DNA from 2 places in the Oscillibacter hominis genome. Region 1 is predicted to be linked to the other one. Evidence: riboswitches for the same ligand, from Rfam matches in the RefSeq annotation. Region 1 holds a riboswitch; the other holds the start of a gene.

Region 1 (4,988 bases):
ACCGTCACGTCCTCTTTCCCGCCGAATCCGCCGCCCACCAGCATATTGCGGACCTTCACCTGATCTGGCCCAAGTCCCAGCATGCGCATGGTCTCCTGCTGGGTGTCATAGGTGCCCTGGTCACTGGAGAGGACCATGACCCCGTCCCCGTCGGGGTAGGCCACGGCGCATTCCGGCTCCAGAAAGGCATGTTCCGTATACGGGGTGTGGAACCGCCGGGTCAGCACGTGTTTGGATTTGGCAATGGCGAAGGCCGCGTTTCCCCGGTGGATGTGCCGGTGGGCCAGCAGGTTCCCGGTCCTGTGGACCAGGGGGGCGTTTTCCGCCCGGGCCTCCTCGGCGCTGCGCACACTCTCCAGCACCTCATAGTCCACTTGTACCAGCGCTTTGGCCTTCTCCAGCGTCTCACGGTCCTCCGCCGCCACAAGGGCGATGGCGTCGCCAAGGTAGTGGGTTGTATCCCCCACCGCAATCATGGTGTCCCAATCCTTCACCAAATGGCCCACCTTGTTGATGCCCGGCACGTCGGCGGCGGTGAAGACACCCACCACCCCGGGCAGTGCCCGGGCCTCCTCCGTGTGGATGGCCTTGACGATGGCCCGGGGATAAGCGGAACGGACCGCGCTGGCATAGATCATCCCATCCAAATAGACGTCGTCGGGATACTGGCCGGTGCCGGTGACCTTTTCCCGCACGTCGATGCGGGGCACCCGGGCGCCCACTTTCCACTCCTGGCTTTCCCGGGGCACCTCGCCGATCCGAAACACCTCCGCCGCCAGCAAAATGGCCTGAATGATCTTCACATACCCGGTACACCGGCAGATGTTGTTGCGGATGGCGTAGGCCACCTCTTCCTCCGTGGGGTCGGGGTTCATGTCCAACAGCGCCTTGGCGGAGATCACCATGCCCGGGATGCAGAAGCCGCACTGGACCGCGCCGGCCTTGCCGAACGCATAGGTATAGACCTCTTTTTCAAAATCCGACAACCCCTCCACGGTCACGATGGCCTTGCCTTCCAACTTGTCGGTCTGGGGGATGCAGGCCTTGGTGGCCTTCCCGTCGATCAGCACATGGCAGGTGCCGCAGGCACCCTCGCTGCACCCGTCCTTGACGGACGTCAAATGCAGTTCATCCCTCAGATAGCGCAGCAGCTTCTGATTTTTTTCCACGCTGACCACGCGGCCGTTCACGGTAAATGTTGCCATCGTCCATCTCCTTACCCAGCGGAGCGCTGTTCGTTATTTTTGCCAGATGCGGAGGCTCTCCTCCGCGCTCTTTTATCCAATTATACTATTCCTCACCGGGGACTGCAAGAGAAAATGCTTCCAATTTGTTTGGATTCATAAAAAACTTTTAGCCTTTTCCAGCTCCCATCCCACGATGAGGCTGCCCTGGGTCACGGTGATCTTTGCCTCTTCCGCCACAATGTGGTTGCTGACCCCCAGGGGGAACTCCGGCGTCAGCACCGCGTCCTTCAGCGGATACTGGACGCCCTCTTCCCCCACGCCGGTGGCAGGCGCCCCGAAACAAAAAACCGACAAAAGTCCCCACTCCGGCCCTCTGGGAATGGTCAGGGAGCTATTGCACAGGGCCGTGTAGACAAACGCGTCGTCATAGAGATACCCACGGGCCCCTCTGCCGTCCAAAAAGAGCAGCATCTGCAAATTGGACAGGGTGTGGTCCAGGCGTTTCCCTCCGGTCCCACCGTAAATGTAAAATACCTTACAGCCCTTATCCAAACCGATCTTTGCGGCCATCATGGTGTCCGTATCATCCTTTTCCACCGGAAGGCGCATCCGGTTGGGAAAATCCGGCGGCTCCGCCATGGAGTCAAAGTCCCCGATCAGCAGGTCCGGGCGGATTCCCTCCTTTTGGCAGGTCAGATACCCCGCGTCGGCGGCGATCACATAGTCGCCGGCCTCAGGGCGGCAGTATAGGCCGTAATTTGTCCCGGCCCCGAAAATAAAACAGGCGTTCATTCCATCCCTCCCTGCAGTTTTGTACAGTTTACCACAAGTCGTCCTCCTTGACAAATCCATTCGCCTTTGTTATAGTAAATGCGACAATTCCAAGGGGCGCTGGCGCAAGCCGGCTGAGATCGGGCGTATCGCCGCCCAGTCCCTCGAACCTGATCCGGGTAATGCCGGCGTAGGAATGCGATGATATTGTATGCTGACCGCATTGCGACGCCCCATGGCTCGCCATGCGGGATTTTTTTTACGGAATTGGACTCTATTCACGAAAGGATTGTCTCCCCATGCAAAATGCAAAGGTCAAATGCCTCTGCGAGGCCGCCATCATGCTGGCCCTGGCCCAGGTGCTCAGCTACATCAAGATTGAGCCCCTGCCCAGCGGCGGCTCCATCGACCTGGCCATGGTGCCCATCATCTTCTTCTGCTTCCGCTATGGCCTGGCCTGGGGCACCGGCGTTGGGTTCGTCTACGGGCTGATGCAGTATTTCCTGGGAAATGGCATTGCCATCTCCTGGACCACCATGATCGCCGATTATCTGGTGGCCTACACGCTCTTAGGTGCAGGCGCGGGATTCTTCCACGGGAAAAAAGGCGGCATCTATCTTGGCACCGTCATCGGCACCTTCCTGCGCTTTCTCTCCAGCTTTGTGGTGGGCGCCACGGTCTGGGCCGAATATATGCCGGAAGAATTTTTAGGCATGGCCATGACCAACGAGTGGGTCTACTCCTTCCTGTACAACATGACCTGGGCCCTGCCCGACGCCATCTTATGCGTCGTGGCGTTTGCGCTGCTGCAAAGACCGCTTCGCAAATACTTTGCCTGCGCGGACCTAAATCAGGCGTAATGGAGCCCCGCTCCGGAAGCAACCTTCCGGGGCGGGGTTTTTGATTTTTGCGCACGCCTCTCCTCTCCTGCTTGTCCCAAATTTCCCATGCGCTATTGACTTTTCCCTCCCGTTTCCTGTATAATTAAAAGCAATATAAGGAGTATGCCAAGTGACCAAACCCATTTGGGGCTGGCAAAGTTATATCTGAACATGCATTGTAATCGCCTTTGCCAGCGGAAGAGGCGGTTTTCTTTTACCAAGCGTAAATGGACCGTAAAGTCTCTCCCTTTCGTCTGCCGGCATTCCGCATAAAAATATTTGGCAAACCTGTTGAAAAGCAGGGACGCAATGCTATAGGGGCTAATCAAATTTGTATGCCAGCCAGCTGCCCACTTCCGGGATGGACCCGAGGCTTGCCAAATGATACTTGCGGCAAGCTCTTTTTTATGCGAGGTGATTCTATCGAACAATTTCAACATCCCTTCCCGCAGAAGAGAACAGAGGAAATGAAGAAAGGTGGAACAATTTTTATGAGGAAAAAGATGCTCAGCATATTCCTTGCCCTGTGTCTGGCGCTCTCCCTCCTGCCCACCGCCGTATTTGCGGAGGAGCCGGAAGCCCCGGCCGAGCCTGAAGAGGTTATGGAACCGGTGGAGGAGACCCAGGAGCCTGAGTCTGTCCTTGCAGAGGCCGGAGCGGCCTATCAGAGCGGACAGGACCAGCCGACCGAGGCCGCCAATGAGGCTAAAATTGGCGACAAGGAATTTGCCACGCTGAAAGAGGCCGTGGCTGCGGCCGAAGACGGCAACACCATTATCCTGCTGGCTGACGTCACTGCCACAACATCTGACAACAGTGTGGCGATCGATAAAGCAGTCACGCTCGAACTGGCTGGACACTCTCTGATTGCAAAAGAATATGGCTGGTATTCTTTGAAGGCAGAAATCACTGTGAAAAACGGCACCGTATCTTATGAGAAAAGCGACGGATTGTCAATCAGTGCTCCCGTAACGATAACGGACTGCACTTTGACAGGCTCCACAGGGTCCGCAGTAAAGCTTTCCTCCGGCGGTTCCCTGACCGCGAACAACTGTACCTTTGAAATGACAGGCAATGGCAGTGCAGCAATCAACGGTACAGCGGATCAGGTGCGCCTGAACAACTGTACCGTGAAAGGCGGCACCAGCACGTATGCCATCAATCTTGACTCCAATGACGTCCTGCTGAAGGACTGTACGATGAGCGGTGGAACATTCGAAACCATCTATGCCGCAGTTTCCAACGCCGGCGGCACCTTTACGGTAAACGGCGGCTCCATCACCGCAAACGCCGGAAAGCCAGCAGCTTCTATCACCTGGAATTCCAAGGGTACCCTTGTGATGACGGGCGGCGTAACTGTTGCAGGCTCTGTAAAAATGTATGGTAACCCAGACAACGCGGGCGGCCATATTCGTCTGGAAGGCGGCTATTACAATAGCGATACCACACTGGTCAGCAATAAGCCCGCCAATGTGGAGGTCACCGGCGGCTTCTATACCGCGAACAGCAACGTCACGGACTTTGTAAGGGCTCCCTACATGGTGGTTGCCAATACAGACACGGCCACCAAGGAAACATATCCCAAGGCTATCGCCGCTCCGGCAGAGGGCGCCGTGGCCTATGCCGCCGATGTGGAGGGCGGCACCTCCTATATGGACATCGACGTTGCAATCGCGCAGGCAGACGGTAAGCCCATCCTGCTGCTGGCGAACGTGACACTGGGCTCCCTGCCCGCAAACACGGTCATCAATGCGCAGAACAAGTCGGTGACCTACAACGGTTCTCTGGCCCAATTGGTGTCTACGGGCGCTGAACTGTCCAACGTGGGAACCCTGACCGTCAACGATGGAACCATCGGTGGCTTTACCATGGAGGGCAAGCAGATCACGGCCGGATTCGTGCCGGAAGCCCTGCGGGCCGTGGTTGTCAAGTACATCCCCGACAACTACAGCATCGGCGATCAGAGCAGCTCAAGCGGCAAGGTAGCCGCAACCAGCAGCTTTGGCGCCACAATCGGCAGAACAGGCTACGAAACTCTGGGCAACGCCCTGTCCGTGGCTTGCCGGAACGACACATCCTCCGGCCAGGTCAACGATGTGGTGGTTATGCAAAAGGATGAGGCTTCCTACTTTGAGGCCCTGTCTTACGC
Region 2 (4,988 bases), 150 kb from region 1:
TTGTACAAAATATTTGATTCTGTACAAAATAAAGAAAAAAGCAGGGCGGGGCCGCATTCTTCAGCAGTGGAATTGAAACTTGTGAAAAAACCTGTTATACTTCTGGACAAACAGATCATACGTTGGGAAGGCGCGCTATGAGCGACAGGGAAGAGAAAAAAAACTGGGTTCTTGGGCTGATTTGCGGCGCACTGATGGGCGGCGGCGCGATTTTGCCGGGCGTCAGCGGCGGCGTGCTGTGCGTGGTGTTTGGCTACTACCGCCCCATGATGGAAATTCTGACCCACCCCAAGCGGGGGCTGAGCAAATACTGGCGGATGTTCGTGCCCGTGGCGATGGGCTGGGTGCTGGGCTTTTTCGGCTTTGCCAAGCTGATTGCCGTCTTGTTCAGCGCCTCGGAGCTGCTGGCCACCTGGCTTTTTATCGGTTTGATCGTGGGCACCATGCCCTCGCTTTTCCGGGAGGCGGGAAAGGAGGGCCGCGGATGGCCCTCCTGGGCGGCGTTGACAGTCTGTGCCCTTGCCATGGGGGCAGGGCTTTATTATGTGGGCCATGTTGCCACCGTGCAGGTGGAGCCTAACTTCTGGTGGTACACCTTCTGCGGATTCCTCTGGGGACTGGGCATTGTGATCCCCGGCATGACCACGGCCTCCATCCTGATGTCCCTGGGGCTCTACCAGCATCTGACAGAGGGTATCTCCAATCTGGACATCGTGGTGATGACCGCCTGGATTCCGGGATTGGTGGTGACGGTGGCGCTGCTGTCCAGGCTGATGAGCTATCTGTTCCGCGCCCATTACTCGGTGGCGTTTCATGGGGTGGTGGGGATCGTCATTGCCTCCACAGTCATGATCATCCCCACGGCCTATACAGGCGCCGGAGAGGCCCTTGGGGCGGCGGTGTGCTTTTTCGGCGGGTTTGCCATCGCATTTTTACTGGATCAGATCGAATAGACATCCCTCCCTCCGGGGAGGGATTTTTTTGCATAGTTTTCCCATCTTGAGCCAAAATAGGAGCATGATGTAAGGGAGGGACAATATGACCAGACTGACGCTGTTGGAGCTTGTGGACGCGCTGGGAATCAAGGAAGTGCCGGAGATGTCAGAGTCGGAGTTTCACGACGCGTCGGAGGGACAGATGGATGCCGACGACCTGTTCCGGGAGCTTTTGCGGGGGGAGGGGCTGATCGCCTGCCAGGAAAAAATCCTCCGCTGGGCCCACGATCTCTATGGGCTTCCCCGTGATAAAGGGCAGTGAGGCTGTGAGATCGGGTGATCTTCATGGATGGAGCCGTGGGAAATGCTGTAAAATAAAGAAGAAACAAGAGATTTAAGTTGAAATTTCAAAGCCTGCGTGGTAACATAAACCCATGTGTAGGGCAAACCCGGCGAAAGCCGGCGACGCAAAGCTATAGGATCGTCAGACATCTACGACAGCCAGCTGCAACACAGAAATTGGGGAACTTTAATTTTTCCCTGTATTGATGTGAAACCGTGTTAAAACTGTCGCTGCAACTCAACAGCGGCAGTTTTTTACTTCGGCCGGGGTGGTTGGCGTACGCTTGTGGGAGGGAAGCAGCAATGGGCAATCGGGAAAATCGCGGCTTCACCCTTCAGGAGGCGCTGTTGGCCGTTGTGCTGGTCGTTGTATTGGCGTCCATCGCGATTCCATCCGTGCTCACACTGCGCCAGAGCCTGAAGCTTCGGGAGCTGGACGACACCGCCCGTTCTCTGTATCTCACCGTGCAGAATGAGCTGACCGTCCGAAAGGCCACAGGCACCCTGCCGGACCTCCAGGCGGCCCTGACGCCGGAGCAGAGCCTGGAGGTTTTGGGAGCAAAGCCCCAGGATGCGGAGGACGACACCTGGACCGGACTCTATTACATCCCTTCCTCCCAGGCGGAGGAGCTCTTTCCCGACGCCTGCCTGACCCTTTCTACGCTGGCACCGGAGGGCAGCTTCCTGCTGGAGTTGGACCCGGCCGGCGGCAGCCTGTACGGGCTTTTTTATGCTGAGCGGCCGCTGCGCTATTCGGAGGTCACCGCCCTGTCCAGCCGCAGCAGGGAGGACCGCAAAGCGGTGGAGATCGGCTATTACGGCGGCTTTTCCGCTGCTGCCGCCGGGGAGAACCCGGCGCTCAAGCCCACGCTGGAGGCAGTGAACAGCGAGGATCTTTACATAGTGTTTCACTGTGCCGGCCTGAAAGAGGCGGTGATTGACCAGAGGAATTTGACGCTGACGATCACCGTGGCCGACGAGTCCGGAGCGGCGGATCACCGCTGGAGCCGCAGCTACACGGGCGGCGACGCGGAGTTCAGCGTGCTTGCCACGGGAGAGGTGACCACGAGGCTGCTGTTGGACAGCCTGCGGCAGGGAGAGCATTTTGCGGAGCTCACCGAGGGGCGTTTGACGCCGGGCGACAACCTGACCGTGACGGCGGTCATCACCTACAGTGGAAAAGAAGAGGTCCTGCGGGGCGAGACCTGGATCGCGGTGAACAGCCTTTTTGCGCAGAAGCGGGAGGCGGAGGGCGCTGTGGAGTTGGACGTGGCCTGCCTGCGCCATTTGAACAACCTGCGCGGCGACTGCTATGAGGGCCGGGCCGGAACCAGCATCCGCCAGACGGCGGACATCGCTTTTGCCCCGGACAATTGGCAGGAGCTTGTGATGCCCGGCGCATCGTCGGGGGAACGGCCGCTGTCCGTCTTTTCCCCCATTGTAAATGAGCCCCTCTTCAGCGGCGGCACCAGCTATGACGGCTGCGGGAACCTTTTGGAGGGGTTTCGGATCGCCGGCGCTGACTCTGTGGGGTTGTTCAGTTCCCTGCGGGGGTGCACCGTGCGCAATGTGCGGATGAAGGATGTGGCTGTCAGTGCCGCCGGGAGTTACGCGGGAGCCTTGGCCGGCAGCATCGGCGGGGAGTCGGCGGTGGAAAACTGCGGCGTCTGGCAGGGGAGTTCCGGTTCTGTGACGGCCCGGGGCAGCGCTGTGGGCGGCCTGGCGGGCCGGTGCGAAAGCGGCACACTGCGGATAAAAGACTCCTTTTCGGCAATAGACGTCACCGGAAACTGGTACGTCGGCGGCCTGGTGGGCCAGGTGGACGGCGGCTTGCATGTGGAGCGTTCCTATGCCTCGGGTTCGGTCACCGGCAACTCAAGGGTGGGCGGCCTGACGGGGCTTTGCAGCGCAGGCGGAGTACTGGAACTCAGGGAGTGCTATACCACGGCCTCCGTGACCGCCGCGCTCAGCGCCCCGGTCACCGCCCAGCGGGCGGAGGAGGACCAGGCCGGCGGCGCCATCGGCAATGCAGGCGGCACGGTTCGGTGTGTCGACTGCCGTGTCTACGGCAAGGTGACGGCTCAAACCGCCTCCGGCGCATTTTTCGGAAAGGGCGCGCTGAGTGCAAGCGGATGTGTCTACCTGGTTCAGAGCGGCTATAACGATGACCTCCCCCAAGCCGGTCAGGCCGGATTGACGGCAGCCTCCTATGGGGAGTTGGAGCGGGCGGACAACAGCGTGCGCAACAGCCATCCCCACAGCCACGAACTGCGGGGGCTGGCATTCCCCTTCCCCATGGTGACGTCGGACCACTACGGCGACTGGCCTCTGGAGACGGAAGCCCCTGTGGAGTGGGAACTGCCTTATGGCCTTTGCTATTATGAGCGGTATGGTGATGGTTCCTGGGGCTTTTATGGATATGACCGGGAAAACACGCTGAAAGACAGCCTTGCCGGGAATGAGAAGTCCATTGCGGAGGCCGGTTACGGCGTTCTCTTGCTGAGGGGTGAATCGGCGGACGGATGGTTCCAGGGATACGGCGACGCGGTTTTGAACCCTTCGGTCGCGGTGGTATGGGGCGGGGCAAGCGGCGACCTGCACCCCCTCAGCGACAGGGGGCAGGAGCTTCTCAGCCCACTGCTGCTGCCTGGGAAGGCGGTCTATGAGACGAAGACCGGACGCACCTTGACCTTCAATCTCTATTTTGGAGCGGCGCTGTCCCTGGACACCCTCTATCCCTCTGAGCAGGAGCCCTTCCAGCTTCGCACGGCGGAGCACCTGGAGAACATCGGCGGCCACGCCGGAAGCTGGTGGAACTTTCGGCAGACCCACGACATTGAGGCCAGAGCTTCCACGGCGCGGATCGACAACTATTTGGGCTGCACGGTGGACGGAGGAGGCAACCGGATCACGGGCCTACAGGATACGCTGTTCCTCTGGAACAACGGCACGCTGCGAAACCTCCTGCTGGAGGAGGTGGATATCCGGCAGCTGGATGCCTGCGCTGCGCTGGTAAACAGCAACACCGGATGGGTGGAGCGCTGCGGCGTTACGGGAAGCATCACCGGGACGGGAAGCGACTCCGCCGCTGCACTGGTCTCTTTGAACAGCGGCTACGTGATCGACTCCTGGGCCCGGTGCGATGTGGAGGGCCAGGGAGCCTCCGGCGGACTGATCTTCCGCAGCGGCGGATCGGTTTCCGGCTGCTATGCGGCGGGAACCGTGTCCTCGGGCTTGGGGAATGCGGCGGGGCTGGTGGTGGAAAACAGCGGCACCATCGCCTCTTCCTATGCAAACTGTACGGTGACGGCGGAGCGCGGCAGCGCGGGCGCCCTGGTCTGCACAGGGGGCACCATCACAGACTGCTACGCCGCGGGCTCCGTAACGGCAAGAAACACCGCCGCGGGAATCGCCGCCGTGACCGGAGGCAGCCTTCGTGCGGAGCGCTGCTACAGCGTGGCGGAGATCAAAGGCGGCTCCTGGCAGTACGGAGTGGCTCCCTTAGGTACGGCGGAAGCGTGCTTGTGGGGCTATGGGCCGGGATACAACGATGCACTTCAGGGCGGCGTGGGCCAGCCCATCACGCTGGCCGAACTGAGGGTGCTGCGCATGGCGGGGCCCTGGACACTGGACACGGCGGTGGAGCAGAGCCATCCCTGGGCGCAGGAGCTTCAGGGGAAAGCCTATCCCTATCCGCGGCTCTCTGCCCTG

What was found. Region 1 has a riboswitch for cyclic di-GMP ahead of H8790_RS04920 (S-layer homology domain-containing protein). Riboswitches for the same ligand answer to the same signal wherever they lie in the genome.
Region 2: it holds a riboswitch for cyclic di-GMP, as region 1 does, so the genes downstream of both, H8790_RS04245 (hypothetical protein) here and H8790_RS04920 (S-layer homology domain-containing protein) in region 1, are expected to answer to the same signal.

What each region holds. Positions count from the first base shown of each region.
Region 1 covers NZ_CP060490.1:992,427-997,414, reverse strand. Annotated here, with positions in the region: gene xdh (selenium-dependent xanthine dehydrogenase) at 1-1,205, opposite strand, end outside; gene H8790_RS04930 (thiamine diphosphokinase) at 1,341-1,979, opposite strand; TPP riboswitch at 2,062-2,172, shown strand; gene H8790_RS04925 (energy-coupled thiamine transporter ThiT) at 2,258-2,818, shown strand; cyclic di-GMP riboswitch class I at 3,111-3,193, shown strand; gene H8790_RS04920 (S-layer homology domain-containing protein) at 3,331-4,988, shown strand, end outside.
Region 2 covers NZ_CP060490.1:846,114-851,101, forward strand. Annotated here, with positions in the region: gene H8790_RS04235 (DUF368 domain-containing protein) at 138-953, shown strand; gene H8790_RS04240 (hypothetical protein) at 1,039-1,257, shown strand; cyclic di-GMP riboswitch class I at 1,368-1,448, shown strand; gene H8790_RS04245 (hypothetical protein) at 1,581-4,988, shown strand, end outside.